Regions from separate parts of the Pseudomonas sp. TE12234 genome, predicted to be linked through region 1. Evidence: predicted binding sites of a transcription regulator. Region 1 holds the regulator's gene; each other region holds the start of a gene.
What was found. The regulator sigma-54, encoded in region 1, starts transcription at its own class of promoters, with help from an activator protein. The targets are predictions, from matches to a motif close to ANTGGCATNNANNTTGCTNT.

Region 1 (10,492 bases):
CGATCCCCTGGTTGTTGTACTCCAGCAGCGCATTGCCGTAGAACTGGAACAGACCTTTCTTGAAATTTTCTTCAAAGGTTTTCATCTGTTGAGGTGTCGCTTTACGCGAATACTTGACCGTCATGATGCTCTTGGAGATGCCCTCGGCATCCACCACGGGGCCAACGATGGTGTTCAGCGCCGTATAAAAGTCATTCGGGTCCTTCTTGTACTTTTCTTTATTGGCCGCCAGGTCGGCAAGCAACCGATTGGTGGTGTCCTGTACCAGATCGTGCGCGGAAGGCGCCGCCACGGCGTTAGCTACCAACGGCAGCGCCGCGAGCAATACCAACAGGCCACGTCGCAAGATAGAGATCATTTAACAACTCCTCATTTGGCGTCTTTGCTAACGGTATTGAGCAGGAATTTACCGATCAGGTCTTCCAGCACCAGCGACGACTGGGTGTCATGGATGGTCCCGCCATCCTTGAGCAGGGCTTCTTCCCCGCCCACGCTGATACCGATGTACTTCTCGCCCAACAGGCCAGCGGTCAGGATGGATGCAGTGGAGTCGACCGGCAGGTTATCCACGCGCTTTTCCACCTGCATGGTCACTCGACCGGTGAACGTGTCGCGATCCAGATCAATTGCAGTGACCTTGCCGATGGTGACACCGGCCATGGTCACTTTGGCTCTGACCGTCAAACCGGCGATATTGTCGAAGTATGCATAAAGTTTATAGGTATCGGTGCTCGGGCTTGGCGACAGCCCACTGACCCGCAGCGCCAGCAACAGCAAAGCCAGGATGCCAGCCAGCAAGAAAAGGCCGACACCGATTTCCAGGGTGCGGTTTTGCATCAGAAATCTCCAAACATCAAGGCGGTCAAAATAAAGTCCAGGCCGAGCACTGCCAAAGAGGCATACACCACGGTCTTGGTAGTGGCACGACTGATCCCCTCGGAAGTGGGCTCGCAGTCGTAGCCTTGGAATACGGCGATCCAGGTCACGACAAAGGCGAAGACGATGCTCTTGATGATGCCGTTGAGCACGTCATCAGAGAACGTCACGCTGTTTTGCATGTTCGACCAGTAGGAGCCTTCATAGACGCCCAACCAGTCGACGGCCACCCACGAACCGCCCCAAATGCCCACCACGCTGAAAATCATTGCCAGCACCGGCAGGGAAATGAAGCCGGCCCAAAGGCGCGGGGCAATGATGTACTTGAGCGGGTCGACCCCGATCATTTCCAGACTGGACAGCTGTTCGGTGGATTTCATGTTGCCGATTTCCGCCGTCAGCGCCGAACCGGCACGCCCGGCGAACAGCAAGGCAGTCACCACAGGCCCCAGTTCGCGCAGCAGCGTCAGCGCCACCATCTGGCCGACCGCCTGCTCCGAACCGTAGCTGGACAGAATGTTGAAACCTTGCAGCGCCAGCACCATGCCGATGAACACGCCGGAGACCACAATGATCACCAGGGACATCACGCCCACCGAGTGCAGCTGCTTGACCAACAGGCCAAAACCGCCACCAATGCCGCCTCGCCCCAGAAGCGCGTGAAACAGAAACAGTGCCGAACGTCCGAACACCGCCAGCACGTCGATGCCGGCCTGGCCGAATCGGCGCACTCGTTCCAGTAATGAAATCTTGCGCATCAACGCTTCCCCAGAAGATCTGCGCGGTAGTCCGTCGCTGGAAAGTGATAGGGAACCGGACCGTCCGGATCGCCAGTCATGAATTGACGGATACGCGGCTCCTCAGAGTTCATCAGCTCGTCAGGCGTGCCCTGCCCCAACACCTGCCCGTCACCCACCACATAGATGTAATCGGCAATGCTCGCGGTTTCGGCCAGGTCATGGGAAACCACGATACTGGTGATACCCAGCGCATCGTTGAGCAAGCGGATCAGGCGCACCAGTACGCCCATGGCGATAGGGTCCTGGCCAACGAAAGGCTCGTCATACATGAGAATTTGCGGATCGAGTGCAATCGCCCGGGCCAGCGCGACACGGCGCTTCATGCCGCCGGACAGCTCGTCAGGCATCAGGTCGATGGCGCCCCGCAGGCCGACGGCCTGCAATTTGAGCAGGACGATATCGCGGATCATTTCGTCCGGCAGCTCGGTGTGGACACGCAGCGGAAAAGCGACGTTCTCGAACACATCGAGATCGGTAAACAGTGCGCCGCTCTGAAACAGCACGCCCATGTGCTTGCGGGCGTCGAACAGATCGCTGCGCGACAGCTTTGGCAGGTTCTGGCCATTGACCCAGACTTCGCCGATGGTGGGCCGCAATTGCGCGCCCATCAACCGCAAGAGCGTGGTCTTGCCACACCCGGAAGGCCCCATGATGCCGGTGACCTTGCCGCGGGGAATACGGATATCGACGTTATTGAAAATGCTGCGCGCACCGCGCTTGAAGGTCAGTCCCTTCAGCTCGACCGCGTAGGCGTTATCGGCACTCATCTAAACTCCTTGCGATGCAGCCTCTCACTCGGACGCCTGGCTTTCTGACAAAAGCACATCTCCCCGGGCGGGCCGAACTGGCGGCGAACTATATCACTGCAAAGGCCACGCGCCCAAGGCCAATGCCGGGCCTTATTCAGCAAGATGACAGGTGAGAATGCTTATTTAGAGGGATTGGAGAGCCGGGAATGATAATGCGCGACGAACTTGCGTGAGGGTTTCGATCATAACCGCTATAATCGCGGGCTTTTCATCAGGCTATACGATTCCGACATGAGCCAATCCAGCGACCTGATTCAATCTGCACAACGCACCATCCGCCTCGAGGTCGAAGCCGTACAAGGCTTGCTGCCGCATATCGACGCGGATTTCGTGCGCGCTTGCGAGATGATTCTGGCCAGCAAAGGCCGCGTAGTCGTGGTCGGCATGGGCAAGTCCGGGCACATCGGCAACAAGATCGCCGCTACCCTGGCCAGCACCGGCACCACGGCGTTTTTCGTCCACCCGGCCGAAGCCAGCCATGGCGACATGGGCATGATCACCCGCGACGACATCATTCTGGCCCTGTCGAACTCCGGCTCCACCCATGAAATCATCACCCTGTTGCCACTGATCAAGCGTCTGGGCATCCAGTTGATCAGCATGACCGGCAACCCGAACTCGCCGCTGGCCAAGGCCGCCGAGGTCAACCTGAACGTTCACGTCGAGCACGAAGCCTGCCCGTTGAACCTGGCCCCTACGTCTTCCACCACCGCCGCGCTGGTCATGGGTGACGCCCTGGCCGTCGCACTGCTTGAAGCCCGTGGATTTACCGCCGAAGACTTCGCCTTTTCCCACCCGGGCGGCGCACTGGGCCGACGCCTGCTACTGAAGGTGGACAATGTCATGCACGCCGGACAGGATTTGCCGCAGGTCCAGCGTGGAACCCTGCTCAAGGACGCGCTTATGGAGATGACCCGCAAGGGCCTGGGCATGACCGTCATTCTCGAAGCCGATGGCAAACTGGCCGGAATCTTCACCGACGGTGATTTGCGTCGCACGCTCGACCGCAGTATCGACATCCACAGCGCCACGATTGATCAGGTCATGACCGCCCACGGCAAGACCGCCCGCGCGGAGATGCTCGCCGCCGAGGCCCTGAAAATCATGGAAGACCATAAAATCAACGCACTGGTCGTGGTCGACAGCGAAGACCGACCGGTTGGCGCCTTGAACATGCACGATTTGCTGCGTGCGGGAGTAATGTAATGAGCACGGACCTGCTGCAACGCGGCCAACAGATCAAACTGGCCGTATTCGATGTCGATGGCGTCCTGACCGACGGCCGCCTGTATTTCCTCGAAGACGGTAGTGAATTCAAGACCTTCAACACCCTCGACGGCCAGGGCATCAAGATGCTGATGGCGGCCGGTGTGCAGACCGCGATCATCAGCGGTCGCAAGACCCCGGTAGTAGAGCGACGAGCAAAAAACCTCGGCATCGGGCACCTCTATCAGGGGCGCGAAGACAAACTGGTGGTGCTCGACGAGCTTCTGGGCCAACTCAACCTAAGCTATGAACAGGTTGCCTATCTTGGCGACGACCTGCCCGACCTGCCGGTGATTCGGCGCGTCGGCCTGGGCATGGCCGTGGCCAATGCCGCAAGCTTTGTGCGCGAACACGCTCATGGCGTGACCCAGGCCCGCGGCGGCGAAGGTGCCGCCCGAGAATTCTGCGAATTGATCCTGCGCGCCCAGGGCCGCCTCGATGCGGCAAACGCCGCGTACCTGTGAGCCAAACATGTCGTTGAAAAAAATTCGCAACATCCTGGTGTTTGGCTGCATCGCCGCGATTTTTGCCGCGGTCGGCTACTGGAACATCAGCCCGGAACGCTTCCTCGACAAGCAAGTGGCACCCGTCGACGAAAGCCAAATCGACTATTACGCTACCAACGCCCACAGCGTGCAGTTCCTGCCCGATGGCAGGCTTCAATACGAAATGACGTCTGACAAAGTCGAGCACCTGAAAGCAACCGACGTGACGTTGCTGACCAACCCTGACCTGAACATGTTCCGCGGCACCGAGTTCCCGTGGCACGTCCAGAGCGAAAAGGGTGAAGTCAACCCGGACGGCACGCAGGTTGAACTGATCGATTCGGTACGCATCACGCGTTTCGACGAAAAAAACCGCAGAACGCTGATCACCACCACCCGCATGACGGTGTTCCCGCAGCAGCAATATGCGCAGACCGAGCAACCCGTTAGAATCGACGGCGCTGGCGGCGTATCGACTGGTACCGGAATGAAAGCGTATTTGAAAGAAAGCAGGATACACCTGCTTTCGAACGTAAGAGGACAGTATGAGGCTCGTTAAAACCCTCCCTATTTTGCTCAGTCTGGGCGCAGCACTGGGAAGCGTGAGCGCCTGGGCTCTGCCGAACGATCAAGAGCAGCCTATCCGCATTCAAGCCGACGACGCCCAACTGGACGACAAGAATGGCGTTGCCACCTATAAAGGCGATGTGATCATCACCCAGGGCTCGATGATCGTTAAGGGCAACACCGTAACCATCACCCGCACCCCGACTGGCGACATCGATGTCGTGACTTCGGTGGGCAACCTCGCCTACTTCGAACAGCTGCAAACCCAAGGCGACACCAAGCCCGTCCAGGGCTGGGGTGTGACCATCCAGTACCACGCCTCGCAAAACCGCGTGGTGCTGATCGATCGCGCCAAAGTCATCGACAAGGACAACAACACCACCCAGGGCGAGAAAATCGTCTACGACACCGTCAAGAAGCTTGCGAGCGCTGGCCGTGCAACAGGCAACAAGGTCACCGAAGCGCGTCCGCGCATCGACATGGTGATCCAGCCGAAGAAGAAAACCGACGAGCAAAAGGCCCAGTAATGGCAACTCTGAAAGCTCAGCATCTGGCCAAGAGCTACAAGAGCCGCCAGGTCGTGCGTGATGTCAGCCTGTCCATCGACAGCGGTCAGATCGTCGGCCTGCTGGGCCCTAACGGCGCCGGCAAGACCACCTGCTTCTACATGATCGTAGGCCTGGTACAGGCCGATCAGGGTCGCGTACTGATCGACGATCTGGACGTCAGCCACCAGCCCATGCACGGCCGCGCGAAGGCCGGTATCGGCTATCTGCCGCAAGAAGCGTCGATCTTCCGCAAACTGTCGGTCGCCGACAACATCATGGCCATCCTCGAGACCCGCAAGGAACTCGACAAGGCCGGTCGTCGCAAGGAACTGGAAAGCCTGCTCCAGGAGTTCCACATCAGCCACATCCGTGACAGCCTCGGCATGAGCCTGTCCGGTGGCGAACGCCGCCGTGTGGAGATCGCCCGTGCCCTGGCGACCAACCCGAAATTCATCCTGCTCGACGAACCCTTCGCCGGCGTGGATCCGATTTCGGTGGGCGACATCAAGCAGATCATTCATCACCTCAAGGCCAAGGGCATTGGCGTGCTGATCACCGACCACAATGTCCGCGAAACCCTGGACATCTGCGAAACCGCCTACATCGTCAACGATGGCCAACTGATCGCCGAGGGCGACGCTGAAACCATCCTGGCCAACGACCTGGTCAAGGAAGTGTATCTGGGCCATGAGTTCCGCCTGTAAGCACTGAGGTGTCTGGCTAGTCGACGGGCGCTTGTCTCGATAAAAAATCAACATTTTTTTATTGTTACAGCGCTCTAGGCAAACACTTCAGTTTCGGGCATATAATTTGCTTATGTTTGGCGCTCCGGCGCCCTGTAGTGGATGGCGCATGTGCGCCGGCGAATAAGGTGTTAAGCCCCTGCCATGAAACCATCGCTAGTCTTGAGAATGGGCCAGCAGCTGACGATGACACCGCAGCTGCAACAGGCCATCCGCCTGCTCCAATTGTCGACCCTGGACCTGCAACAGGAAATCCAGGAGGCCCTGGAGTCCAATCCGATGCTCGAACGCCAGGAAGACGGCGACGACTTCGATAACACCGACCCCCTGGCCGACAACGTCGAACAGAAGCCCAACCCCGACATTCAGGAACCCTCCTACCAGGAAAGCGCACCGACGGTTGATAACCTCGAGGAAGGCGACTGGAACGAGCGCATTCCCAATGAACTGCCCGTCGACACCGCCTGGGAAGACGTCTACCAGACCAGTGCCAGCAGCCTGCCGAGCAACGATGACGACGAGTGGGATTTCACCACCCGCACATCGGCCGGCGAAAGCCTGCAAAGCCACCTGTTGTGGCAATTGAACCTGGCGCCAATGTCCGACACCGATCGCCTGATCGCCGTGACCCTGATTGATTGCATCAACAATCAGGGCTATCTGGACGAGACGCTCGAGGAAATCCTCGAAGCCTTCGATCCGGAACTGGACATCGAACTGGACGAAATCGAAGCTGTTCTGCACCGCATCCAGCAATTCGAACCCGCCGGTATTGGTGCCCGCAACCTGGGCGAATGCCTGCTGCTGCAATTACGTCAGTTGCCGGCCAAAACCCCTTGGCTGAACGAAGCCAAGCGCCTGGTCACCGATTTCATCGACCTGCTCGGCAGCCGCGATTACAGTCAACTGATGCGCCGCATGAAGCTCAAGGAAGACGAACTGCGCCAGGTGATCGAACTGGTTCAGAGCCTTAACCCACGCCCAGGCTCGCAGATCGAGTCCACTGAAGCCGAATACGTCGTTCCCGACGTGATCGTGCGCAAGGACAACGAACGCTGGCTGGTGGAGCTCAATCAGGAGTCGGTTCCACGTCTTCGGGTCAACGCCCAGTACGCCGGTTTCGTGCGTCGCGCCGACACCAGCGCCGACAACACCTTCATGCGCAATCAGTTGCAGGAAGCCCGCTGGTTCATCAAAAGCCTGCAAAGCCGCAACGAAACCCTGATGAAAGTAGCCACCCAGATCGTCGAGCATCAACGCGGCTTCCTGGAGTACGGCGACGAAGCCATGAAGCCGCTGGTTCTGCATGACATCGCCGAGGCGGTCGGCATGCACGAATCGACGATTTCACGCGTGACCACACAGAAATTCATGCATACCCCTCGGGGCATATATGAACTGAAATACTTTTTCTCCAGCCATGTCAGCACCTCCGAAGGTGGCGAATGCTCGTCCACGGCGATCCGCGCGATCATCAAAAAACTGGTTGCTGCGGAAAATCAGAAAAAGCCGTTGAGTGACAGCAAGATCGCTGGTTTACTGGAGGCACAAGGCATTCAGGTGGCTCGCCGCACCGTCGCCAAGTACCGCGAATCCCTGGGGATCGCGCCTTCGAGCGAACGCAAGCGGTTGATGTAGAGCCACGCCACAGCGTTCCAGTGGTAGATCATCTGATCTACCGCTTTATGCACTGGCAACGAAGGAGAAGCTGTATGCAAGTCAACATCAGTGGACACCAACTGGAAGTGACCGAACCTCTTCGCACCTACATCGGCGAAAAACTCGAACGATTAGAGAGGCATTTCGACAAGATCACCAACGTTCAGGTCACGATGACCGTCGAAAAGTTGAAGCAGAAAATCGAAGCCACGCTGCATATTCCCGGCAATGAAGTGGTCGCCAACGCGGAACATACCGACATGTACGCGGCGATCGACGCACTGACCGACAAGCTGGACAAACAACTCAAAAAGCATAAGGAAAAGACCCAGAGCCTCCTTCAGGGCGCTACGGGTCGTTAACACTCCCAACCCATGATCCGACTTGAAAGCATCCTGACCCCCGGCCGTTCCCTGGTGAACGTGCCGGGCGGCAGTAAAAAGAAAGCCCTCGAGCAAATTGCCAACCTGATCGCCCGGGAAGTGCCGGATCTGGAGATGCAAGATGTCTTCGAGGCTTTGATTGCCCGCGAAAAACTCGGCTCGACCGGTTTTGGCAACGGTATCGCCATTCCCCACTGTCGCCTGAAGGGTTGTACCTCGCCCATCAGCGCTTTGATGCACCTTGACGCCCCCATAGATTTCGACGCCATCGATGGCGCACCGGTTGACCTGTTGTTCGTTCTGTTGGTCCCGGAAGCTGCTACCGATGCGCACCTGGAGCTTTTGCGCCAGATCGCCAGCATGCTCGACCGCAAGGAAGTGCGCGAAAAACTGCGCAGTGCCCCGAGCAATGAAGCCTTGTATCAGGTTGTCCTGAACGAGCAAAACGGTCAGTAATCATGCGTTTGATCATCGTCAGCGGCCGTTCCGGCTCGGGTAAAAGTACCGCCCTCGATGTGCTTGAGGACAACGGCTACTACTGCATCGACAACCTGCCTGCCGGGTTGCTGCCGGAACTTGCCGAACGCTCGTTGATTCACACCGAGCTGGTACAGCCACTCGTTGCTGTCTCCATCGATGCACGCAACCTGCCGAGCCACCTGTCGCGGTTTCCCGAGCTGCTGGAAGAAGTCCGCAGCCGGCATATCCAGTGCGATGTGCTGTACCTGGACGCTGATGAAGAAACCCTGCTTAAACGCTTTTCCGAAACCCGTCGCCGTCATCCACTGAGCAGTGCCAATCGCTCGCTGGCCGAGGCGATCAACGATGAAACCAGCTTGCTCGGCCCCATTGCCGACCTCGCCGACCTCAAGGTCAATACCACCAACCTTAACCTGTATCAGTTGCGCGATACGATCAAGCTGCGCCTGCTGAACCAGCCGGAACCCGGTACGGCGTTTCTGGTGGAATCCTTTGGCTTCAAGCGTGGCATGCCGGTGGACGCCGATCTGGTGTTCGACGTGCGCTGCCTGCCCAATCCCTACTGGAAACCCGAGCTTCGGGCGCTGTCCGGGCTTGATCAACCCGTTGCCGAGTACCTTGCTGCCCAGCCGGATGTGGAAGAAATGTTCCAGGATATTTCTACATATCTGCTCAAATGGTTGCCCCGCTTTGCCGCCAGCAACCGCGCCTATGTCACTATTGCCATTGGCTGCACCGGCGGGCACCACCGATCTGTCTACCTGACCGAACGCCTGGGCAAGACGCTGCAACAATCCCTGAAGAACGTCCAGGTTCGCCACCGCGACCTCAGCTAAAGGATTCACACCGCGATGCCTGCTCTGGAAATCGAAATCATCAACAAACTCGGCTTGCATGCCCGTGCTTCTGCAAAATTCGTCGGGGTCGCCGGTGAGTTCAAGGATTGCACGATCAGAGTAGGACGCACTCCGGAATCCACGGTCGACGGCAAAAGCATCATGGCCATGATGATGCTCGCTGCGGGCAAGGGAACCAAAATCTATATCAACACCGAAGGCGAAGACGCGCAAAGGGCACTGGATGCGTTGAAAGACTTGATCAACCGCTATTTCGACGAAGGCGAGTAGACGCCAATCCAGGCTAAAGCTGCTCTGTAGCCCAATAAAAAAGGCGCACCACCAGATCAGGTGGCGCGCCTTTTTTGTGACGAACGGGTTTAGCTGCCCGCCACCGTCATTCGCTCGATCAGCACAGAACCCGTACGAATGTTGCTGCGCAGTTCCAGGTCATTACCCACGGCAACGATCTGCTTGAACATGTCGCGCATGTTGCCGGCGATGGTGACTTCCTGGACGGCAAACTGGATTTCGCCGTTCTCTACCCAGTAACCCGCCGCGCCACGGGAGTAATCGCCAGTCACCATGTTCAAGCCCTGGCCCATCAACTCCGTGACCAGCAAGCCGCGTCCCATACGACGCAACAAGGCTGCCTGATCCTCGTCGCCATGGGTAACGAACAGATTGTGCACCCCGCCGGCATTCGCGGTGCTCGGCATGCCGAGTTTGCGACCGGAGTAAGTACCGAGGATGTAAGAGACCAGCTCGCCCTTTTCGACGAACGGCTTGGCGTAGGTCGCCAGTCCATCACCATCGAACGCCGCGCTGCCCATGGCTCGCATCAAGTGTGGCCGCTCGTCGATGGTCAGCCATTCCGGAAACAGCTTTTGCCCCAGGGTGCCTTCGAGGAACGATGATTTGCGATAAAGACTGCCGCCGGAAATCGCCGACAGGAAGCTACCGAACAAACCACCGGCCAACTCAGCGGAAAACAGCACTGGCACTTCGCAGGTCGGCACCGGACGCGCCCCAAGACGACT
Region 2 (10,492 bases), on a different contig from region 1:
TACACCGATGGCACCCTCAGTGGCGGCATCCTCAACGGCAACCTCTACCTCAAGGGTGGCGGCGATCCGAAGCTGAACATGGAGAAACTCTGGCTGCTGATGCGCGACCTGCGGGCCAATGGCGTGACCCAGGTCACCGGCGATCTGGTGCTGGACAAGAGCTTCTTCGTGCAACCGCAACTGCCGGAGTTCAATGACGACGGCAACGACGAAAACAAACCGTTCCTGGTCAAGCCCGATGCGTTGCTGGTCAACCTCAAGGCCCTGCGATTCGTTGCGCGTAACGACTCGGGCAAGGTATTGGTTTCGGTGGAGCCGCCGATTGCCACCATCCGCATCGACAATCAGGTCAAGGCCATCAACTCCAAACAATGCACCGGCGGTGTGCGCTACAACCCGGTGCCCCAGGCCGATGGCAGCGTGACCGTGACCGTGGGTGGCCAGTTGGGAGAAGGCTGCAGTTCGCAGACCTACCTGTCGCTGCTTGACCATGCGACCTACACCGCCGGCGCTGTGCGCGCGATCTGGAAGGAACTGGGCGGCAGCATCCAGGGCAAAGATGTCCTGGCGCCAACGCCCAAAGACGCCAAGGTACTGGCGCGGGCGTTCTCGCCGGACCTGGCGGAAATCATCCGCGACATCAACAAATACAGTAACAACACCATGGCTCAACAGCTGTTCCTGAGCCTGGGCCAGAAATTCCGTACCGACGCCGATGCCGACGACGCCAAGGCCGCCCAGCGTGTGGTGCGTCAGTGGCTGGCGAAGAAAGGCATCACCGCACCGCACCTGGTGATGGAAAACGGTTCCGGCCTGTCCCGCTCCGAACGCGTCAGCGCCCGGGAAATGGCCTCGATGCTGCAAGCCGCGTGGCACAGCCCTTACGCCGCCGAATACATCAGCTCGATGCCGATTGCCGGCACTGACGGCACCATGCGCAAACGCCTGAAAACCACGGCAATGCGCGGTGAAGCCCACGTCAAGACCGGTACCCTGAATACCGTGCGCGCAATCGCCGGCTTCAGCCGCGACGTCAACGGCAATACCTGGGCCGTGGTGGCGATCCTCAACGACAAGGCACCGTTTGGCGCCTCGTCGGTGCTTGATCAGGTGCTGCTGGACCTGTATCGCCAGCCAAAACTGGCGCAGACCGCCTCGGCGCTGTAATACGCCGCGAAACCCAGTGCAGGAGCGAGCCTGGTCGCGATGGTGTGTCAGTCGACAACTCTGTAGCTGATGCACCATCGCGAGCGGGCTCGCTCCTACAGGGATTGCGTCGGGTCAGTCCGCCTCGCCCTGCACTCGATCCCTCCCCTCCTGTTTCGCCACATAAACCCCCGAGTCCGCCCGCAGCAACAGCGCATCGGCGCCCTCGCCGGCCCGCCAACTGGCAATCCCGAAACTCGCGGTAACCACCCCCACTTCGTCGATCGGTGCACTGCGCAAGCTTTGCCACAATTCCAGCGCCAGCAGATAAGCCTGTTCGCCGCCAATGTCCGGGCAAAGCACCATGAACTCTTCGCCACCCAGACGACAGAACACGTCCGTGCGGCGCAACCGCAGGCCGATGCGCTCGCACACCGCCTTCAACACCCGATCGCCGACGGCATGGCCATACTGGTCATTGATGCGCTTGAAGTGGTCGATATCGAGCATGATCACCGAGAGTTCGCCACCACCGCGCTCGACCCGGGCCATTTCGCTGGTCAGGCGTTCCTGGAAATAGCGACGGTTGTGAATGCCGGTCAGGGAATCGGTGACAGACAGCGCGCGCAGCTCTTCTTCCACCCGCTTCAAATCGGAGATGTCCGAGATATAACCATGCCAGAGCACACCGCCGCCGGGCAGCTCCTCGGGGGTCGCCTCGCCGCGCACCCAACGCAGGCCGCGCTGGGGAAGCTGTACGCGGTACTCCTCGCGCCAGTGGCTGAGGGTCTCGGCAGAGGCCCGGATCGAAGCGCGGACCCGGGTGGTGTCCTGGGGATGAATTCGCGTGAAGATCGCCTCGGCGTTGAGCAGCAGCACGTCCGGATCAAGTTCGTAGATCTCGCGGATGCCGTCGCTGGCGTAGATCACGCTGAAGCGACCGTCGAATTCCATCTTGAACTGGTAGATCCCGCCGGGCACATGGGCGCTGAGCTTCTTCAGCAAGACGTCCCGTGCCGCCAGCGCTTCATGCACGCGTTTGCGCTCGGTGATGTCGATGCAAACCGCCAGGTGTCCGACCCACAACCCCTGCTCATCCAGCACCGGGGTCGCCAGCATGTTGACCATCAGATGGCTGCCATCGCCCCGTACCAGCGTCCATTCCTGCGCTTCGTGGCCGCCCTCTACATTGCCTTCCACGCTGCCCTCGACCAGCATCGCGTGGCAGGTTGGCACCGGTTTGCCATAACGTGCACTCAACTCCGCCGAACGTGCTTCCAGCTCCCGGGGCAAGTGCAGGTTTTCCAGGGTCATGTGCCCCACCACTTCGGCGGCGCGGTAGCCGAGCATCTGTTCGGCGCCGGCATTGAAGGTGCTGATGACCCCACGCAAGTCCGTGGCGATGATCGCTACCTGGGTCGCGGCATTCAGCACGCCGCGCAGTTGGCCGTGGGTGCCGCGTAATTCCTGCTCGCGGGCGCGCAGTTCACCGGTGCGCTGCTCAACCAGCTTCAACGCGCGCTGACGCTGACTGACCAGCACATACAGCAAGGCACTGAGCAGCACACTGAGCAAACCGCCGAGCACCACCAGCGTGGTCACTGACGAATGATTGGCCAACAGGAAGGCCTCGCTGGGCTGGATATCGACCTGATAATCATGGTCAGCCAGGCGTAACAGGCGAGTCGTCGACAATTCACTGAGTGCCGGTGCATTGGGCGATTCGAACAGCACTTCATGCTGATCGTCTGTGGATAAATCGAGAATGCGCACCGACAGGTAGTCACGCTCGGCCTCGGGCAATCCGTCGGCCAGCAACTGGCGCATGCTGATCACCGCCATGACATAACCGAAGGGTTTGTTGTTCACCGCATCGGGGTCATCGCGCAACGTGACTGGCGCGACCAGCAGCACGCCCCGCGCATAGGCGGGTTCGATACTGACCAGATGCATGGGTTGCGACACCGCCATGCCGCGATGCTGATCGGCCCTCTCCAGGGTCGCGCGCCGCAAGGGCTGGGCCAGCAAGTCATAGCCAAACGGCGCACCGAGCTTGCTTTGCGTCTGGCTGTACAGCACCACCACGTACTCTTCACGCTCGCCGGCCGGTTGCAGTTGACCATCAGCGTTGAGCTCGCGCACGGTGAAATTCGTCAGGCCCTCATCCCGCACTCGACGCTCGAAAGCCTCCCGCTGGTCGCCCCTTATCCGCTGGGCGAACGAATAGGCCTGGGTACGGCGTAACAGAGGCTGTGTATAGCCGTTGAATTCTGCACGGGAGACCGCATCGGAATTGGTAAAGAAGCGGCGCAGGCCATCGAGGCGCTGCTCCTGATCCTGGAAACGTTCTTCGATACGGCTGTAACGCTCGCTGGCCAGCAGCTGGAAACGTTGCCGCAGTTGATGCTGAAACACATTCAGCGTCGACCAGGCCAGCAATCCCGTGAGGATCCCGCCGACGAGCAATACCAGAAGCGCGACCAGCCAGGCCGAAACGTCTTCGCTGATAAAACCCAGGATTTTTGGGCGCACGGCGTGCAACGACATAAACGCGACTCAAAACGCCAGGTGCAGGAAAGCCCTTTGGCCCTGAGTGGAGTTATAGCTATTAGCCACTAATTTGACCAGTGCCCCCGCAGGAGCGAGCCGGCTTGCGATGGACTCCGATGTACCGCGTGCATTCAATAATGCACGCGTTATCGTTGACGACCATCGTCGGAGCGCCGCCCGGAGCAAGCTCGATCCTACGAGTGGATCCGCGTATCAGCGGGCCATGATTTTCCAGGCACGGTGAATCTTGCCGTTACGGGCAAAATCCGGATCGATGGTCTGGGCGGTGATTTCCTCGACCGCATAACGCTCGCTGAGGTTGGGTTCGAGCTCGAACTTGCGGAAGTTGTTGGAGAAGTACAGCACCCCGCCTGGCGCCAGACGTGCCATGGCCAGGTCAATCAACTGCACCTGGTCACGTTGCACGTCGAAGATCCCTTCCATGCGCTTGGAGTTGGAGAAGGTCGGCGGGTCGATGAAGATCAGGTCGTACTCTTCACGGGCATTTTCCAGCCAGGCCATCACATCGCCCTGCTCCAGGCGGTTCTTGTCGGAAAATCCGTTCAGCGACAGGTTGCGACGCGCCCAGTCCAGGTAGGTTTTCGACAGGTCGACGCTGGTGGTGCTGCGCGCGCCGCCCTTGGCCGCATGAACGCTGGCCGTCGCGGTGTAGCAGAACAGGTTGAGGAAGCGCTTGCCGGCCGCCTCTTTCTGAATGCGCATGCGCATCGGCCGGTGATCGAGGAACAGCCCGGTGTCGAGGTAATCGGTGAGGTTCACCAGCAGCTTCACGCCGCCTTCGTTGACCTCGACGAATTTGCCCTGCGCAGCCTGACGCTCGTACTGTTTGGTGCCGCTCTGACGCTCGCGGCGCTTGACCACCACACGGCTCTTGTCGATGTTCAAGGCCTGCGGAATCGCCGCCAGGGCATCGAACATGCGCGCCGAAGCCTTTTCCGGGTCGATGGATTTCGGCGCAGCGTATTCCTGAACGTGGACCCAATCGTGATACAGGTCGATGGCCATGGAGTATTCCGGCATGTCGGCATCGTAGACGCGGTAGCAATCGATGCCCTCACGCTTGACCCACTTGCCCAGCGCCTTGAGATTTTTTTGCAGGCGGTTGGCGAACATCTGCCCGCCTTCGCTCAGGCGCGGCTGCTCGATCACCGGAGCCGGTGCCGGCGCCGGTTTGATCGGATTGCCGTTTTTGTTGTACTTGCGCTCTTGCGGCTCGGTCGGCGCCTGATCATAGATCGCTTGCTCACGCTCGGCCTGACGCTGTTCCGGGGAACGACGCTCACCGGTGACGAACTGGTCCGGCAGCACCTTGATCAGCAGCAATTTGCACGGCAAGGCGCCGTTCCAGAACGAATACTGCTTGTGGCTGCGGATGCCCATGCGCTTGCCCAGGTCCGGCGCGCCGGTGAACACCGCCGCTTCCCAGTTCAGGCAGGCCTGGCGCAGGCGTTCGCCGAGGTTCTGGTAGAGGTAGAGCAGGCTCGCCTCGTCGCCCAGACGCTCGCCGTACGGCGGGTTGCAGATCACCAGGCCTTTCTGGTTCTGGTCCGGGCGCGGCTCGAAGGTCGCGACTTCGCCCTGGTAGATCTTGATCCACTCGCTCAGGCCGGCACGCTCGACGTTGTTGCGGCCCGGCTGAATCAGACGCGGGTCGGCTTCGTAACCGCGAATCCACAGCGGCGGCTTGGCCAGCCCGGCCGCGGCACGCTCGACGGCTTCTTCATGCAGTTTTTTCCACAGCGCCGGCACGTGACCGAGCCACGCGGTGAAGCCCCACTGCTCGCGGCGCAGGTTCGGCGCCATGTCGGCGGCGATCATTGCTGCTTCGACGAGGAATGTACCAACACCGCACATCGGGTCCGCCAGCGCCCCGCCTTCGGCTGCAATGCGTGGCCAGCCGGAACGGATCAGGATGGCGGCCGCGAGGTTTTCCTTCAGCGGCGCCGCGCCCTGCTGCAGGCGGTAACCGCGCTGGTGCAGGCTGTGGCCGGACAGGTCGAGGGAGAGGATCGCTTCGCCACGGTCCAGGCGCAGGTGGATGCGCAGGTCCGGGTTGAGCTTGTCGATGGACGGGCGGTCACCTTGCGGGGTGCGCAGTTTGTCGACGATGGCATCCTTGACCTTCAAGGCGCCGAAGTGGGTGTTGTCGATGCCCGAGCCGTGACCGCTGAACTCGACGGCCAGGGTGCCGTCGTTGAGCATGTGGTCTTGCCACTCGATATCGAGCACGCCGTGATAGAGGTCTTCGGCGTCCTTCATCGGGAAGCGCTTGAGCACCAGCAGCACGCGGTTCGCCAGACGCGACCACAGGCACAGGCGATAAGCGGTTTCCATGGTGGCCATGCCGCGCACGGCAGAGGTGTGCTCCCGCGCTTCCTCAAGGCCAAGCCCGACGGCTTCCTCGATGAGCAGGCCTTCAAGGCCTTTGGGGCAAGTGAGGAAGAGTTCGAAACGATCGGACATGGGAGTTCCAGAGCCTTTAGCTGAGTGAGCCGGCAACGCATTGCCGGCCCGGTTTTCAATCAGGCGCTTTTCTCGAAGAGCGCCCGCGTGGCACGAAGGTGTGCCGTTCCACCCCTGCTGCTCGGGTTAAAAGAGCTTAGATGCAAGGACAGATAAAAAAGTTGATGCAACAAAATGTCATAACTCGACCCTTCGTCGAATAATCCCGCGCTGCAACGCGAGGCATTCTCACCAAAGGATTAACCCCGGCATCCGGCGGGGGGCCGATCATACAGGGCTTTGATCAATAAATACGCGACAAACATCGTGTTACTTATGGCCATAGCATCTTTATGGTTACGTCCTTATGACAAAACGATCATTCCCTCGATGTGACGCATTGGTTAGAACTCAACTCAGGTTGGCGCCGCAATGACGCCAACACCTTGGCTCGCCACGCCGGCAGCGAGCCCCCCAACGGCAGAGTTTTTCTGCCTGACCTCGATTGAGGTCGACGCGATGAAAACAGTCAACAAGTGAGGGCTACACCCTATGAGAAGACTTAAGCGTGATCCGTTGGAAAGAGCGTTTTTGCGCGGATATCAATATGGCGTTGGTGGCAAATCCCGTGAGCTTTGCCCATTTACTCTACCGTCGGTACGCCAAGCCTGGATTAACGGCTGGCGAGAAGGACGCGGCGACCACTGGGACGGTATGACCGGCACTGCGGGAATCCACAGACTCAACGAACTTCACGCCGTCGGCTAACACAGGGCACACACTCCGACACGACAATCTGATTACGTAACGAATTAACCACGCACGTCCCATCCGGACGGCGGGCTCCGGCCCAGGGGCTCCTTCGAGGAGCCCTTTTTTATGCCTGTTCGTTCTCTAGGAGCGAGCTTGCTCCTACAAAGGATCAGCGCAGGGCTGCGATGGCGTCTACCGACTCACGAATCAGCGCCGGGCCTTTATAGATGAAGCCCGAGTAGATCTGCACCAGGCTCGCCCCGGCGGTGATTTTCTCCGCTGCGTGCCTGCCTTCGGTGATACCGCCCGCGGCGATGATCGGCAAGCGACCCGCCAGCTCTGCCGCCAGCACTCTCACGGTGTGGGTGCTCTTGTCGCGAACCGGTGCGCCGGACAAACCACCCGCCTCGTCACCGTGCTCCATGCCTTCGACGCCTACGCGGCTCAGGGTGGTGTTGGTGGCGATGACCGCGTCCATTCCGGTTTCGATCAACGCCTGCGCGACCTGCGCGGTTTCCTCGTCGCTCATGTCCGGCGCGATCTTGATCGCCAGGGGCACATGCTTGCCGTGGCGTAGCGCCAGTTCCGCCCGGCGCGTGGCCAGGTCGGCCAGCAGTTGCTTGAGCGAGTCACCGAACTGCAGGCTGCGCAGCCCCGGCGTGTTCGGCGAGCTGACGTTGACCGTCACATAGCTGGCATGGGCGTAAACCTTGTCCAGGCAAATGAGGTAATCGTCGACCGCACGCTCGACCGGGGTATCGAAGTTCTTGCCGATATTGATGCCCAGCACACCTTTGTACTTGGCCGCAGCGACGCGGGCCAGCAGGTGATCGACGCCGAGGTTGTTGAAACCCATGCGATTGATGATCGCCTCGGCCTCCGGCAGGCGAAACAGCCGTGGCTTAGGGTTACCCGGCTGAGGGCGCGGGGTGACGGTGCCGATTTCGACAAAGCCGAAACCCAGCTGGGCAAAACCGTCAATGGCCGCGCCGTTCTTGTCCAGACCGGCCGCCAGGCCCACCGGGTTCGGGAAGTCCAGGCCCATGACCGTCACCGGCAACTTCGCCGGCGCCTTGCACAACAAGCCGTTGAGCCCCAGACGCCCGCCCGCGCCGATCAGGTCCAGGGACAGATCGTGGGAGGTTTCCGGGGAAAGTTTGAACAACAGCTGACGGGCCAGGGTGTACATGGGCGGCTTTGACTCTGGGCTATGAAAAGTGGCGGCGATTATAGCCGGGCAAGAGGCCCACAGGCGAGGCGCGCGACTCAATCAATCGACGATGGCATATGCCTTGCACCGCTCCAGTCATCAGCACTCGTGCCAACGGCGGGATGAGTGCAAGGACAATGGCGTCGTCATCCGGCCTTGCGCGTGCAAGGACGCGGGACGGCGCTTTTTTTTGCAAGGTGAAGACGCGATGAACGAACCATCAGCCGGCCCGCTGGCCTGGGTAAATGGCAGCGATGCCCCGGAAAAGTCCGAAATCAACCTCGGCTTCATGGCCCTGAGCGACTGCGCCTCAGTCGTGGTCGCTGCCACCCAGGGCTTCGCCCAGCCCTACGGCCTGACCTTGAACCTCAAGCGCCAGCCATCCTGGGCCAACCTGCGGGACAAACTGGTCAGCGGTGAACTCGACGCCGCCCATAGCCTCTACGGCCTGATCTACGCGGTACACCTGGGCATCGGCGGTGTGGCGCCCACAGACATGGCCGTACTGATGGGACTGAACCAGAACGGCCAGAGCATCAACCTCTCCCACGGTTTGCAGGCGCTGGGCGTGACCAGTCCTGAAGCACTGGACCGGCATGTGCACCAAAGTCGCCCAAAACTCACCTTTGCCCAGACCTTCCCCACCGGCACACACGCCATGTGGCTGTATTACTGGCTCGCCAGCCAGGGCATTCATCCGTTGCAGGACGTCGACAGCGTAGTGGTGCCGCCGCCGCAAATGGTCGCGCACCTGCAAGCGGGACGCATCGACGGTTTCTGCGTCGGCGAGCCCTGGGCGGCCAGCGCGGTGCAACAGAACCTCGGTTTTACGATGGCGACCAGCCAGACCCTCTGGCCCGATCACCCGGAAAAAGTCCTGGGCTGCACCCGCGCCTTCGTCGAGCAATACCCGAACACCGCCCGCGCGTTGGTGATGGCGATTCTGCAGGCCAGCCGTTTCATCGAGCAAAGTAGCGAAAATCGTCGCAGCACCGCGCAATTGCTCAGTGCCGCGCAATACCTCGATGCGCCGCTCGAATGCATTGAACCGCGTTTGCTGGGCGACTACGACGACGGTCTCGGCAATCGCTGGCAGGATCCGCACGCCTTGCGCTTCCACGGCGAGGGTGAAGTCAATCTGCCGTACCTGTCCGATGGCATGTGGTTCATGACCCAGTTCCGGCGCTGGGGCCTGCTGCGCGACGATCCGGATTACCTCGCGGTGGCCCGCCAGGTTCAACAACTGGGCTTGTATCGTGAGGCCGCCAGCGCCGTTGGCGTCGCCGCACCGGACAAGGAAATGCGCAGCAGCCAGTTGATCGACGGCAAGGTCTGGGACGGCTCGGACCCTGCCGGTTATGCCCGCAGTTTCAAACTGCACGCCATGAGCGACAGCTCGTACCGACTGGCCAGCCGCTGACAGGAGATTACAAACATGCTGCGTATTCTGCTGATCAACGACACCGCCAAAAAAGTCGGACGCCTGAAGGCGGCCCTGACCGAGGCCGGGTTCGAGGTGATCGACGAGTCGGGACTGACCATCGACCTGCCCGAGCGCGTCGAAACGGTGCGTCCGGATGTGATTCTGATCGATACCGAGTCACCGAGCCGCGATGTGATGGAGCAAGTGGTACTGGTCAGTCGCGACCAACCACGACCGATCGTGATGTTCACCGATGAACACGATCCGGACGTGATGCGCCAGGCGATCAAGTCCGGGGTCAGTGCCTACATCGTCGAAGGTATTCACGCCCAACGCTTGCAGCCGATTCTCGACGTGGCCATGGCGCGCTTCGAAAGCGACCAGGCCCTGCGCGCGCAACTGCACGCCCGCGACCAGCAGCTGGCCGAGCGCAAGCGCATCGAGCTGGCCAAAGGGCTGCTGATGAAAATGAAGGACTGCAATGAAGAAGAGGCCTACACCTTGATGCGCCGCCAGGCCATGAGCCGCCAGCAGAAGCTGATTCAGGTGGCGGAGCAGATCATCGCGATGAGTGAACTGCTGGGCTGACACCCCCCTGTGGCGAGGGAGCTTGCTCCCGCTGGGCTGCGAAGCCGCCCCAAAATCCGGCAGCCTTGCCTGCTTTGTGAGTGCTGCGCACCCAAGCGGGAGCAAGCTCCCTCGCCACAATAATTTCCTCAGCCAACCAATACCGACGGTTGGCACAAATCTCGCTACGTAATCCACACCGGTAACCAACGGCGGTTGCCCCACCTACGACAAAGACGTCGCTCACCTCATTTGCCCCATGGCGAATCAGGTGGCGGCGTTTTTTTGTTTTGGCCCCATTGCCCGGGGCTGGTGGAGCAGCCCTCAAGGCGCCCCACCTGCATGACTCCCGTTCGAGACTCCTATCAGCTGAGGTGCGC
Region 3 (10,492 bases), on a different contig from region 1:
AACTGCAAAAAGCCTTCAGTGGCGTGACCACCCACGAGACGCGGGTGCGGGTGCCGATTTTCGATAACGATCAGGACATTGCGCGCCTCGCCGCCAAGGTGCAGCCTTGGCTCGACGCTCATCCCGATTGTGTCGGCTACCTGATTCGCGGCCATGGCCTCTACACCTGGGGCGCGCGCATGAGCGACGCCCTGCGGCAGATCGAGGCCTTTGAATTCTTGTTCGAGTGCGAGTTGAAAACCCGCTCGCTCTCTAACCGTAAAGCATGAACCGTTTAGGAGTTGCCTGATGAGCAGCCTGTCCGTCTACCACGTCTCAAGCCCTGACATTCCAAACAAGGTGCTGACCCATTTCGAAGACATCGCCTCGACCCTGGCCGAGCAGGGCGTGCGGTTTGATCGCTGGCAAGCGGCGGCGAAGATCCAGCCGGGCGCCAGTCAGGAAGAAGTGATCGGCGCTTATCAAGAGCAGATTGACCGGCTGATGACCGAGCGCGGTTACATCACAGTCGACGTAATCAGCCTGAACAGCGATCACCCGCAAAAAGCCGAATTGCGCGCCAAATTCCTTGATGAGCACCGTCATGCCGAGGATGAAGTGCGCTTTTTCGTCGCCGGCCGTGGCTTGTTCACCCTGCACATCGACGATTACGTCTACGCCGTGCTCTGCGAGAAAAACGACCTGATCTCGGTGCCCGCCGGTACCAGGCACTGGTTCGACATGGGCGAGCATCCGCATTTCGTCGCGATTCGCCTGTTCAACAACCCGGAAGGCTGGGTGGCCAATTTCACCGGCGATGACATCGCTGGCCGCTTCCCGCGTCTTGAGGATTGAAACGATGCCGATCAAAGCAATTCTCACCGACATCGAAGGCACCACCAGCGCGGTGAGTTTTGTGTTTGACGTGCTGTTCCCCTATGCCGCGAAACACCTGCCCGATTTTGTCCGTCAGAACGCCGGGCGCAACGACGTCGCCGAACAACTGGCCAGCGTGCGCCGCGACAGCGACGAGCCGGATGCCGACGTCGAGCGGGTGATCGGGATTCTGCTGAGCTGGATTGCCGAAGACCGCAAGGCCACGCCGCTCAAGGCCTTGCAAGGGATGGTGTGGGCGCAGGGTTATCAGGCAGGTCAGTTGAAAGGTCATGTGTACCCGGATGCCGTCGAAGCGCTGAAACGCTGGCATCAGGATGGCTATCAACTGTTTGTGTATTCCTCGGGCTCGATCCAGGCCCAGCGCCTGATTTTCGGTTGCTCGGAGGCAGGGGATTTGACGCCGCTGTTCAGCGGCTACTTCGACACCACATCAGGACCCAAGCGCGAAGCGCAGTCCTATACCCGCATCACCCAGGCCATTGGCGTGCAAGCCTCGCAGGTTCTGTTTCTGTCGGATATCGTCGAAGAGCTGAATGCGGCGCGCACAGCGGGGATGGCCACATGCGGACTGGCCCGTGAGGGCGGGGCGTTGGCGGGGCATGTCACGGTGGACAGTTTTGCGCGGATCGATCCCGCTTCGTTCCGGGCCACACATAACCCGTAGGAGCCAGCCTGCTGGCGATGGACCGGAGTGCCCGCGTTTAACCAGGCCACAGGCGTCATCGTTGACGACCATCGCGAGCAGGCTCGCTCCTACAGTTGTTTCAGGCTTTACAGCGAATGATAGGTGGGCAAGGCAAACCGCTGCTGGCTCTGGAGCATCGAGATTTGCGGCAATTCGCTGGCCTGTTCGGCGAGGTCTCGGCGAATCGCGCTGATGACCCACGACAGTTGATCGCCGTTGTGCAATTGCTGGTAGGAAATCGAGCGCTTGAACACTTTGTCTTCGCCACCGCGCAGGGTCAGCAGAATCCCGCCGTCAGGTCGTGCCTGGGTGGTGACTTCGAAGTTGGAGAACAAGGACGAAAATTTTTCTTGGATCAGGCTCATGTCTTTCGGCTCCGTTAGCTCTGGAATGGCAAGCATGAGGAGGTAGTTGCAGTGATTGTGCCAGTACGCCCATTAACTAAAATTCTATATAAATCAGTAAGTTAATATTTTTACTGATTTATTCTTCCGTGCAATTTGCATGAATGGCCATCGTGCATCCTGCATTTTGCGTGGTCGTCGGCGATTCGATGGAACCATTGCGCGCGCAGATGCTCATGATTTCCAACATCGCTGTGGCGGATACAAAACATTTCAAAAACCGCGTGTACAGCTCAAGAACCGTTGACGTATTTTCGGGCTCAATCAACGCCGCCCGACAATAAGAAGACAGAACGGGAGCAATCATGAGCCGCACGCCAAGCGACACGATCACCTGGGGCATGATGCTCCGCAAGCTGCCGACCATTGCCAAAGCCATTCCACGGGTGGTGAAGGGGATGAAGGTGGCTAACGTCAAGGACCCGACCCAAGCGTGTGGCCTGGGCTGGAGTTTCGAACAAGCCACCTTGCGCAATCCCCAGGGCCCGGCCTTGCTGTTCGGCGAGGTGGTGCTGACTTATGCACAGGTCAACGAGTGGGCCAATCGCATCGCCCATCACTTGATTGCCCAAGGCATCGGCAAGGGCGATGTGGTGGCGGTATTCATCGAGAACCGTCCGGAGCTGCTGGTGACGATATTGGCGGTGGCCAAGGTCGGTGCGATCAGCGCCTTGCTCAATACCTCGCAGACCCGCGATACCCTGGTGCATAGCCTGAATCTGGTCGCGCCGGCGGCCATCGTCGTCGGCGAAGAATTGGTCGCGGCGTATTTGGCGGTGCGCGAGCGGGTTTCGATTGCGCGGCCTCGCACCTGGTTTGTCGCTGATCGGGATACCTACAGCCATCCTGGCATTGCTCCCGAGGGTTTCATCAACCTGATGACCGCCAGCATCGACAGCCCCGGCGACAACCCCGTCAACACTCAGCAGGTGTTTTGCGACGACCCCTGTTTCTATATCTACACCTCGGGTACCACCGGGCTGCCCAAGGCCGGAGTGTTCAAGCATGGGCGCTGGATGCGCAGCTCGGCGAGCTTCGGCATGATCGCGCTGGACATGCGCCCGGACGATATCGTCTATTGCAGCTTGCCGCTCTATCACGCCACCGGGCTTTGTGTGTGCTGGGGCTCGGCCATCAGCGGTGCCTCGGGATTCGCCATCCGCCGCAAGTTCAGCGCCAGTCAGTTCTGGAACGATGTGCGCAAATACCGCGCGACCACCCTCGGTTACGTCGGCGAATTGTGCCGTTATCTGGTCGATCAACCGCGCAGTGCCGACGACCGCAAGCACGCTGTCACCAAAATGATCGGCAACGGCCTGCGCCCTGGCGCATGGGGCGAATTCAAGACACGTTTCGGCGTGCGTCACATTTGCGAGCTGTACGCCGCCAGTGACGGCAACATCGGTTTCACCAACATTCTGAATTTCGACAACACCGTCGGTTTTTCCCTGATGTCCTGGGAGTTGGCGGTTTACGATCACGACAGCGGCGCGCCGATTCGCCAGGCCAACGGCTTCATGCGCAAGGTCGGCAAGGGTGAGCAGGGTTTGTTGCTGGCCAAAATAGACGACAAGGCGCCGCTGGACGGTTACACCGATCCGCAAAAGACTGAAAAAGTCGTGCTCCACGACGTGTTCGTCAAGGGCGACCGCTACTTCAATACGGGCGATCTGCTGCGCAACATTGGGTTTGGCCATGCGCAGTTTGTTGATCGACTGGGCGATACCTATCGCTGGAAGGGGGAAAACGTTTCGACCACCGAGGTCGAGAACATCCTCCTGCGACACCCGCAAATCTCCGAAGCCGTGGCCTATGGCGTGGAAGTCCGTGATACCAATGGTCGCGCCGGGATGGCCGCCATCACGCCGGCCGAATCCCTGGCCACCCTGGATTTCACCGAACTGCTGGCCTTTGCCCGGCAACAGATGCCGGCCTACGCCGTGCCGTTATTCCTGCGGGTGAAAGTGAAGATGGAGACCACCGGGACGTTCAAATACCAGAAAACCCGGCTCAAGGATGAAGCGTTCGACCCGGCCCGGACCGGCGCTGACCCGATCTACGCCTGGCTGCCGGGAACCGAAACGTACGTGCAGGTGACCGAGCAGGTGCTGAAGGATATTCACGGCGGTCGATATCGATATTGAGTGTGCCTATGGCCTCGTTTCAGAAAAAAGAAGTGACAGTGCCGGGGCTGCTCGGGAAACTGTCGGCTTTGCGAATAACTGAAAGTGGAGCGTTCAATGTCCGACAAAAGCCGCCAGATGACCCCCGAAGAAGCGGCCGAATTTGCCGAGCAGGTATTCAACAAGGCACGCGAGGGCGATGCGGCCATGATGGCTGCGCTGCTGACCAAGGGCCTGCCGCCGAACCTGCGCAATCACAAGGGCGACACCTTGCTGATGCTCGCCGCTTACCATGGTCATCTGGACACGGTAAAAGTCTTGCTCGAACACAAGGCCGATCCGGAAATCCGCAACGACAACGGCCAGAGCCCGATTGCCGGTGCCGCCTTCAAGGGTGACCTGGCAGTAGTCACGGCGTTGGTGGAAGGTGGGGCGCAAGTCGAAGGCTCGTCTTTCGATGGCCGTACCGCGCTGATGATGGCGGCGATGTTCAACCGCGTCGCCATCGTCGACTACCTGATCAGCAAGGGCGCCGACCCGAAAGCCAAGGACGCCAATGGCATCACCGCGCTGGAGGCCGCCAGGACCATGGGGGCGGTCGATACCGTTGCGCAACTGGAAAAACTGCCGGGCTGACGCTGTTCTTCTGTGGCGAGGGAGCCAGTTCCCTCGCCACACTGTCATCTTGAATGCGTTATCCTTCGCGCCCTCAAAATTCCCTCGCTACAGGATCTGCCCCCATGAAAGCCGCACTCGTCGAACTCATCAGCAAAATCAGCTCCGGGTGCATGGGCGATGACGAAATCCTCAAGGTCGCTGACGAGGCGGCCCAGGCATACGCGGACCCAGAGGCTTTTCTGGCGGCCAACCCTGACATCAATTACGACGACACCTTCCCGATCCCGCTGGGCGAATGGGTAGTGGTCGGCAGCCTGCCGGAGACCGTGCTGTTCCAGGCCGACACCTACATGGACCTGTTTGCGCAGATCGTTGCTTCGTTCGGGCCGGGTGTCGAATTCAATCTCAAGCCCAAACAACTGGCCAAGACCGAAGCCCTGACCGCGCTCAATCGCATCCAGGTGCAAATGAGCAGCCTGAACAAGGAAAACGGTGGCTATGTACTGATGAACTTCAGCCAGTTGCTCGACGACGAACTGCAAGTGGTTCTGGTCTATGGCAACGACGTGCCTCGGGTGCTTGAGTTGTGCGCCGAAGTGGGGATCGCCGCTGCACCGTCCCTGGAAGCCTTGAAAGTCGCCATCCACGTCTGAAACGCCAAAGCTGTCAATAAAAACGGAACCCTGGCCTTGGGCAGCTATCCTAAGAGGGCCAATCACTCTTCAGGAGCGTCACCATGGGTTCCACGTTCAACAGCCTGGTAGGCCTGATCATCCTTGCCCTGGACATCTGGGCCATCATCAACGTACTGAAAAGTGGCGCCGAAACCGGGATGAAAGTCCTCTGGGTGCTGTTGATCCTGTTGCTGCCGGTTTTGGGGCTGATCATCTGGGCGATCGCCGGGCCACGGGGTAACGTACGGATCTGAAGTCATTCTCCCAAGCGACATAAAACCTGTGGGAGCGAGCCTGCTCGCGATGACGGCGGCACATTCAGAATTAATGTGGCGGACAAATCGCTATCGCGAGCAGGCTCGCTCCCACAAGGCATTCTGGCGAGCCATCGAGTGAGGTTCGACCTGTCATCTTCCGCGACGTAAAATGCGCGCCTTTCCCGGGCAATCGAGCCGATCGATTGGCCATCATGGGCGGGTAACCGTCCGTTGCCACCCGCAATCATCGGAGCGCTTCCCATGAGCACCACCCCGACCAACGATTACCTGGAAACCCTCTACGAAGGCTATGGCCAGCGTTTTCGCATGGAAAAACTGCTGCACGAAGTTCGCACCGAACACCAGCACCTGGTGATTTTCGAGAACTCGCGCATGGGCCGGGTCATGGCGCTGGACGGCGTGATCCAGACCACCGAAGCCGACGAATTCATCTACCACGAAATGCTCACCCACGTGCCGATCCTCGCCCATGGCACCGCCAAGCGCGTGTTGATCATCGGTGGTGGCGACGGCGGCATGTTGCGTGAAGTGGCCAGGCACCGCAGCGTCGAGCACATCACCATGGTCGAGATCGACGGTACCGTGGTCGACATGTGCAAGGAATTCCTGCCGAATCACTCCAAGGGCGCGTTCGACGATCCACGCCTGAACCTGGTCATCGACGACGGCATGCGTTTCGTCGCCACCACCACTGAAAAGTTCGACGTGATCATTTCCGACTCCACCGACCCGATCGGGCCAGGCGAAGTGCTGTTCTCGGAAAACTTCTATCAGGCGTGCCACCGTTGCCTGAACGAAGGCGGCATCCTGGTCACGCAGAACGGCACGCCGTTCATGCAGATCGAAGAGGTCAAGACCACCGCCGGTCGCCTTCGCAGCCTGTTCCCGGACTGGCACTTCTATCAGGCCGCCGTGCCGACTTACATCGGCGGGGCGATGACCTTCGCCTGGGGCGCGACCAATACCGCTTATCGCAAATTGTCCCGCGAAACCCTGCAACAGCGTTTTGCCGGCAGTGGCATCATCACCCGCTACTACAATCCGGAAATCCACATCGGCGCCTTTGCCTTGCCGCAATACGTATTGCAGGCGGTGAACAAGCCCAGCAACGACTGATGATGCACCCATGCGGGAGTGAGCAAGCTCGCTCCTGCAGATCGATCGTGTGGATTGGCGGAACGATTAGCCAGCTATCAAGGTCGAGATGGATAGAGGCCCATCCATGGGTTTTATCGAGGAGGCACTGATGCAAAAGTGGAAAATCACTTTCGTGGATGATCACGGTGAAACTGTCGACGAAGTCTTTGAGTGCGACGAGTGCCCGGATAACGAACACGCGGCCAAACTCATCAAGGCCCGATTGCTCCCCGTCGCCGCCGAACTGGATCTGAACGATCTGGAAGGGCGAACCGCCGATGCGACTGTCAAAAGTCTCAGGGCCCAGAACAGCATTCAAATCCTCGGCATCACGCCAATCTGAATATCTCTTGTTACATTCTCAACCAGGCCTTGGCAGCGGCTCTATCTTGGGGCTAATCTGCAAGCGAGATCAGCGAATGGATCGCTAAGGTCTGGTCTTGTCAGCTCCATGCTTGTTTCCCGTCGGCACACCGGATGCCGTCGTTCGCACCGTTCGGTTGCGCACGCTGGGAGTACGGAAAGTCTATCCATCAGTTTGAGGAGGACGTTTCATGAGCACAGCCTATCAAGAAGATATCAGCAGCAGCGTTCTGCGCCGCATGAAAGAAGGCGGTTTCGACTTTTCACGGTTCCATCCCATCGAGTTCTACGCCATTTTCCCGGACGAGGAGCGGGCACGCAGGGCGGCAGGTCATTACCGTGGTGAATCCCTGAATGCGCAAATCAGTGTGCGCGATGACGGCGCATGGGCACTTGAACTGAGCAAGGTCATGTACGCCACTTACGATGACATCGGCGATTTCGAACAGGGTTTCGAAGCTGTGGTCGAGCCATTGGGCGGCATCATTGAAGGCTGGGGTGTCAAACAGGAGGTACGAGGGCGACTCGCATAAGCTTATGAACAGCAGCAAGCATCACTAACGGCTGACCCTCGGGTTGGCCGTTTTCGTTTGAGCGGATCGGAAGTTGAATACAAGGCGCTGCGGTGCGGCGATCCGACTTGCCAGCGAAGGCGTCCCCGAGCGCACCACATGACTAAAAAACACTTCGCCGGCAAGCCGCAACCTACCGACTATGCTGGTGACAGGCGTCAACAACGCCTTGCAATGAAGCGGAGGCGATCGGGTTGGGGCATTTGCCGCACAGGATTGGTGCGGTGCGTGCGGGGTGATTATCCAACTGATTGATATCAAAGCGTTTCTGCCGATGGCACGGGCCTTGCGAAGGCCTGTATGTCCGGGTGACAAGGAGTACGGCATGATCCGCACCTATTTTGATGAGATGTACGATGCCGGCGGCCAGGTCCGCCCGCATTATCGGGAGTTTGCCCGTTGGCTGGCCGAAACGCCTGACGAGCTTTTGGCACAACGGCGACGCGAGGCCGATCTGTTGTTTCATCGCGCCGGGATTACTTTCACGCTCTACGGTGATGAGCAAGGGACAGAGCGACTGATTCCCTTCGACACCATTCCCCGCAGCATTCCCGCCAGTGAATGGCGCATTGTCGAGCGCGGCTGCATCCAGCGGGTCAAGGCGTTGAACATGTTTCTCGCCGACCTCTATCACGAGCAACGCATCATCAAGGCCGGCATCATTCCGGCCGAGCAGGTGCTGGCCAACGAGCAATACCAGTTGGCAATGCAAGGGCTGGATCTGCACCGCGATATCTACTCGCATATCTCGGGCGTCGATCTGGTGCGCGACGGCGACGGCACCTATTACGTGCTTGAAGACAATCTGCGAACGCCGAGCGGCGTCAGCTACATGCTCGAAGACCGCAAGATGATGATGCGACTGTTCCCCGAACTGTTCGCGGCACAACGCATCGCCCCCATCGACCACTACCCGAACCTGCTGCTCGATACCCTGAAAAGCTCCAGCCCGATCGACAACCCGAGCGTTGTTGTGCTGACGCCGGGGCGTTTCAACAGCGCGTTTTTCGAACATGCGTTCCTGGCACGGGAAATGGGCGTGGAGCTGGTGGAGGGCGCGGACCTGTTCGTACGTGACGACAAGGTGTTCATGCGCACCACTGACGGGCCTAAAGCCGTCGATGTGATCTACCGTCGCCTCGACGACGCCTTCCTCGACCCGCTGGCGTTCAATCCGGATTCGATGCTCGGCGTGCCAGGGCTGCTGTCGTCTTACCGATCCGGCAATGTCGTGTTGGCCAATGCCATCGGCACCGGGGTGGCGGACGACAAGTCGGTGTACCCGTTCGTCACCGACATGATCCGTTTCTATCTGGATGAAGAACCGATCCTGAAGAACGTACCGACCTGGCAGTGCCGTAACCCCTCGGAACTTTCCCACGTACTGGCCCATTTGCCGGAACTGGTGGTCAAGGAAACCCAGGGCTCCGGCGGCTACGGAATGCTGGTGGGGCCGGCGGCGACGGCAGCGGAAATCGAAGCCTTCCGCGCGCGGATCATTGCCAAGCCCCATGCCTATATCGCGCAACCGACGCTGTCGTTGTCGACCTGTCCGACCTTTGTCGAAAGCGGCATCGCGCCACGTCACATCGACTTGCGTCCGTTTGTATTGTCTGGTCGCGAAACCCGGGTCGTGCCCGGTGGTTTGACCCGTGTCGCCCTGCGCGAAGGCTCCCTGGTGGTGAACTCCTCCCAGGGCGGCGGAACCAAGGACACCTGGGTGGTCGAGGATTGAAGGAAGCCTGTCATGTTAAGTAGAACTGCCTCGGATCTGTATTGGATGTCGCGTTACCTGGAGCGGGCGGAAAATCTCGCACGGATGCTCGACATCAGTTATTCGCTGTCGCTGATGCCACAGGATGGACGCGGTGACGGCCTGCACGAACTGGCCATGCCGCTGCTGATCACCGGCACCCTGGACGATTACCTCGAACGCCACGGCGAATTGCACGCCGAACGACTGCTGCATTTTTTCGCCCTGGATGCGGCCAATCCGGCCAGCATCTACAGCTGCCTCGGTGCCGCGCGGGCCAGTGCTCACGCGGTACGTGGCCGAATCACCGCCGACATGTGGGAAAACATCAACGCGACCTGGCTGGAAATTCGCGGTATTGCCGAGCAAGGCTTGAGTCGCTACGGCATGAGCCGTTTCTGCGAGTGGATCAAGGAACGGTCCCACCTGTTCCGGGGCGCGTCCTACGGCACGATCATGCGTAACGATGCGTTCCGCTTCATTCGCCTGGGGACCTTCATTGAGCGCGCCGACAACACGCTGCGCCTGCTCGATGCCCGCTACGAGATGGCGGGTGATCAGGCCGAAGCGGTCAGCGATGGCACGGCCCACGCGTACTATCAGTGGAGTGCCTTGCTGCGGGCCTTGTCGTCATTCGAGGCCTACACCGAAATTTATCGCGACGCCCCCGGCGCCCGGCATGTGGCCGAGTTGCTGTTGCTGCGTGCGGATGTGCCGCGCTCCCTGCGGGCGTGCACCGAAGAAATCGACCAGATCCTTGCCCAGTTGCCAGGGGCCAACGGCCGTCCCGCGCAGCGCCTGGCGGCGGAAATGGACGCGCGACTGCGCTACACCGGCATCAACGAAATTCTCGACGAAGGCCTGCACGCCTGGCTCACCGAGTTCATCCCACTGGTGCGCCAGCTGGGTAACGCGATTCACAGTTCTTATCTGGAGGCTGCATGAGACTTTCGATTAGCCACGAGACCACCTATCACTACGAAGATCAGGTGCGGGCGAGCATCCAGTA

Region 2: the regulator sigma-54 is predicted to act here: its motif matches at 8,192-8,211, upstream of ACVWYU_RS20740 (CmpA/NrtA family ABC transporter substrate-binding protein).
Region 3: the regulator sigma-54 is predicted to act here: its motif matches at 8,004-8,023, upstream of ACVWYU_RS12795 (circularly permuted type 2 ATP-grasp protein).

Annotation. Positions count from the first base shown of each region.
Region 1 is NZ_JBSSEP010000006.1:93,171-103,662, forward strand. Features, by position in the region: gene ACVWYU_RS11875 (MlaC/ttg2D family ABC transporter substrate-binding protein) at 1-358, opposite strand, end outside; gene mlaD (outer membrane lipid asymmetry maintenance protein MlaD) at 370-837, opposite strand; gene mlaE (lipid asymmetry maintenance ABC transporter permease subunit MlaE) at 837-1,634, opposite strand; gene ACVWYU_RS11890 (ATP-binding cassette domain-containing protein) at 1,634-2,443, opposite strand; gene ACVWYU_RS11895 (KpsF/GutQ family sugar-phosphate isomerase) at 2,717-3,691, shown strand; gene ACVWYU_RS11900 (KdsC family phosphatase) at 3,691-4,215, shown strand; gene lptC (LPS export ABC transporter periplasmic protein LptC) at 4,223-4,795, shown strand; gene lptA (lipopolysaccharide transport periplasmic protein LptA) at 4,782-5,330, shown strand; gene lptB (LPS export ABC transporter ATP-binding protein) at 5,330-6,055, shown strand; gene ACVWYU_RS11920 (RNA polymerase factor sigma-54) at 6,239-7,732, shown strand; gene hpf (ribosome hibernation-promoting factor, HPF/YfiA family) at 7,807-8,115, shown strand; gene ptsN (PTS IIA-like nitrogen regulatory protein PtsN) at 8,128-8,592, shown strand; gene rapZ (RNase adapter RapZ) at 8,595-9,452, shown strand; gene ACVWYU_RS11940 (HPr family phosphocarrier protein) at 9,468-9,743, shown strand; gene pmbA (metalloprotease PmbA) at 9,833-10,492, opposite strand, start outside.
Region 2 is NZ_JBSSEP010000014.1:49,720-60,211, reverse strand. Features, by position in the region: gene dacB (D-alanyl-D-alanine carboxypeptidase/D-alanyl-D-alanine endopeptidase) at 1-1,167, shown strand, start outside; gene ACVWYU_RS20760 (sensor domain-containing diguanylate cyclase) at 1,282-3,693, opposite strand; gene rlmKL (bifunctional 23S rRNA (guanine(2069)-N(7))-methyltransferase RlmK/23S rRNA (guanine(2445)-N(2))-methyltransferase RlmL) at 3,910-6,180, opposite strand; gene rmf (ribosome modulation factor) at 6,712-6,927, shown strand; gene ACVWYU_RS20745 (quinone-dependent dihydroorotate dehydrogenase) at 7,082-8,101, opposite strand; gene ACVWYU_RS20740 (CmpA/NrtA family ABC transporter substrate-binding protein) at 8,331-9,542, shown strand; gene ACVWYU_RS20735 (ANTAR domain-containing response regulator) at 9,558-10,133, shown strand.
Region 3 is NZ_JBSSEP010000007.1:863-11,354, reverse strand. Features, by position in the region: gene ACVWYU_RS12855 (methylthioribulose 1-phosphate dehydratase) at 1-269, shown strand, start outside; gene ACVWYU_RS12850 (1,2-dihydroxy-3-keto-5-methylthiopentene dioxygenase) at 289-834, shown strand; gene mtnC (acireductone synthase) at 839-1,540, shown strand; gene ACVWYU_RS12840 (DUF3509 domain-containing protein) at 1,648-1,926, opposite strand; gene ACVWYU_RS12835 (hypothetical protein) at 2,045-2,308, opposite strand; gene ACVWYU_RS12830 (long-chain-acyl-CoA synthetase) at 2,271-4,109, shown strand; gene ACVWYU_RS12825 (ankyrin repeat domain-containing protein) at 4,206-4,724, shown strand; gene ACVWYU_RS12820 (hypothetical protein) at 4,829-5,359, shown strand; gene ACVWYU_RS12815 (PLDc N-terminal domain-containing protein) at 5,443-5,634, shown strand; gene speE (polyamine aminopropyltransferase) at 5,899-6,774, shown strand; gene ACVWYU_RS12805 (hypothetical protein) at 6,905-7,138, shown strand; gene ACVWYU_RS12800 (ribonuclease E inhibitor RraB) at 7,350-7,691, shown strand; gene ACVWYU_RS12795 (circularly permuted type 2 ATP-grasp protein) at 8,056-9,465, shown strand; gene ACVWYU_RS12790 (alpha-E domain-containing protein) at 9,478-10,428, shown strand; gene ACVWYU_RS12785 (transglutaminase family protein) at 10,425-10,492, shown strand, end outside.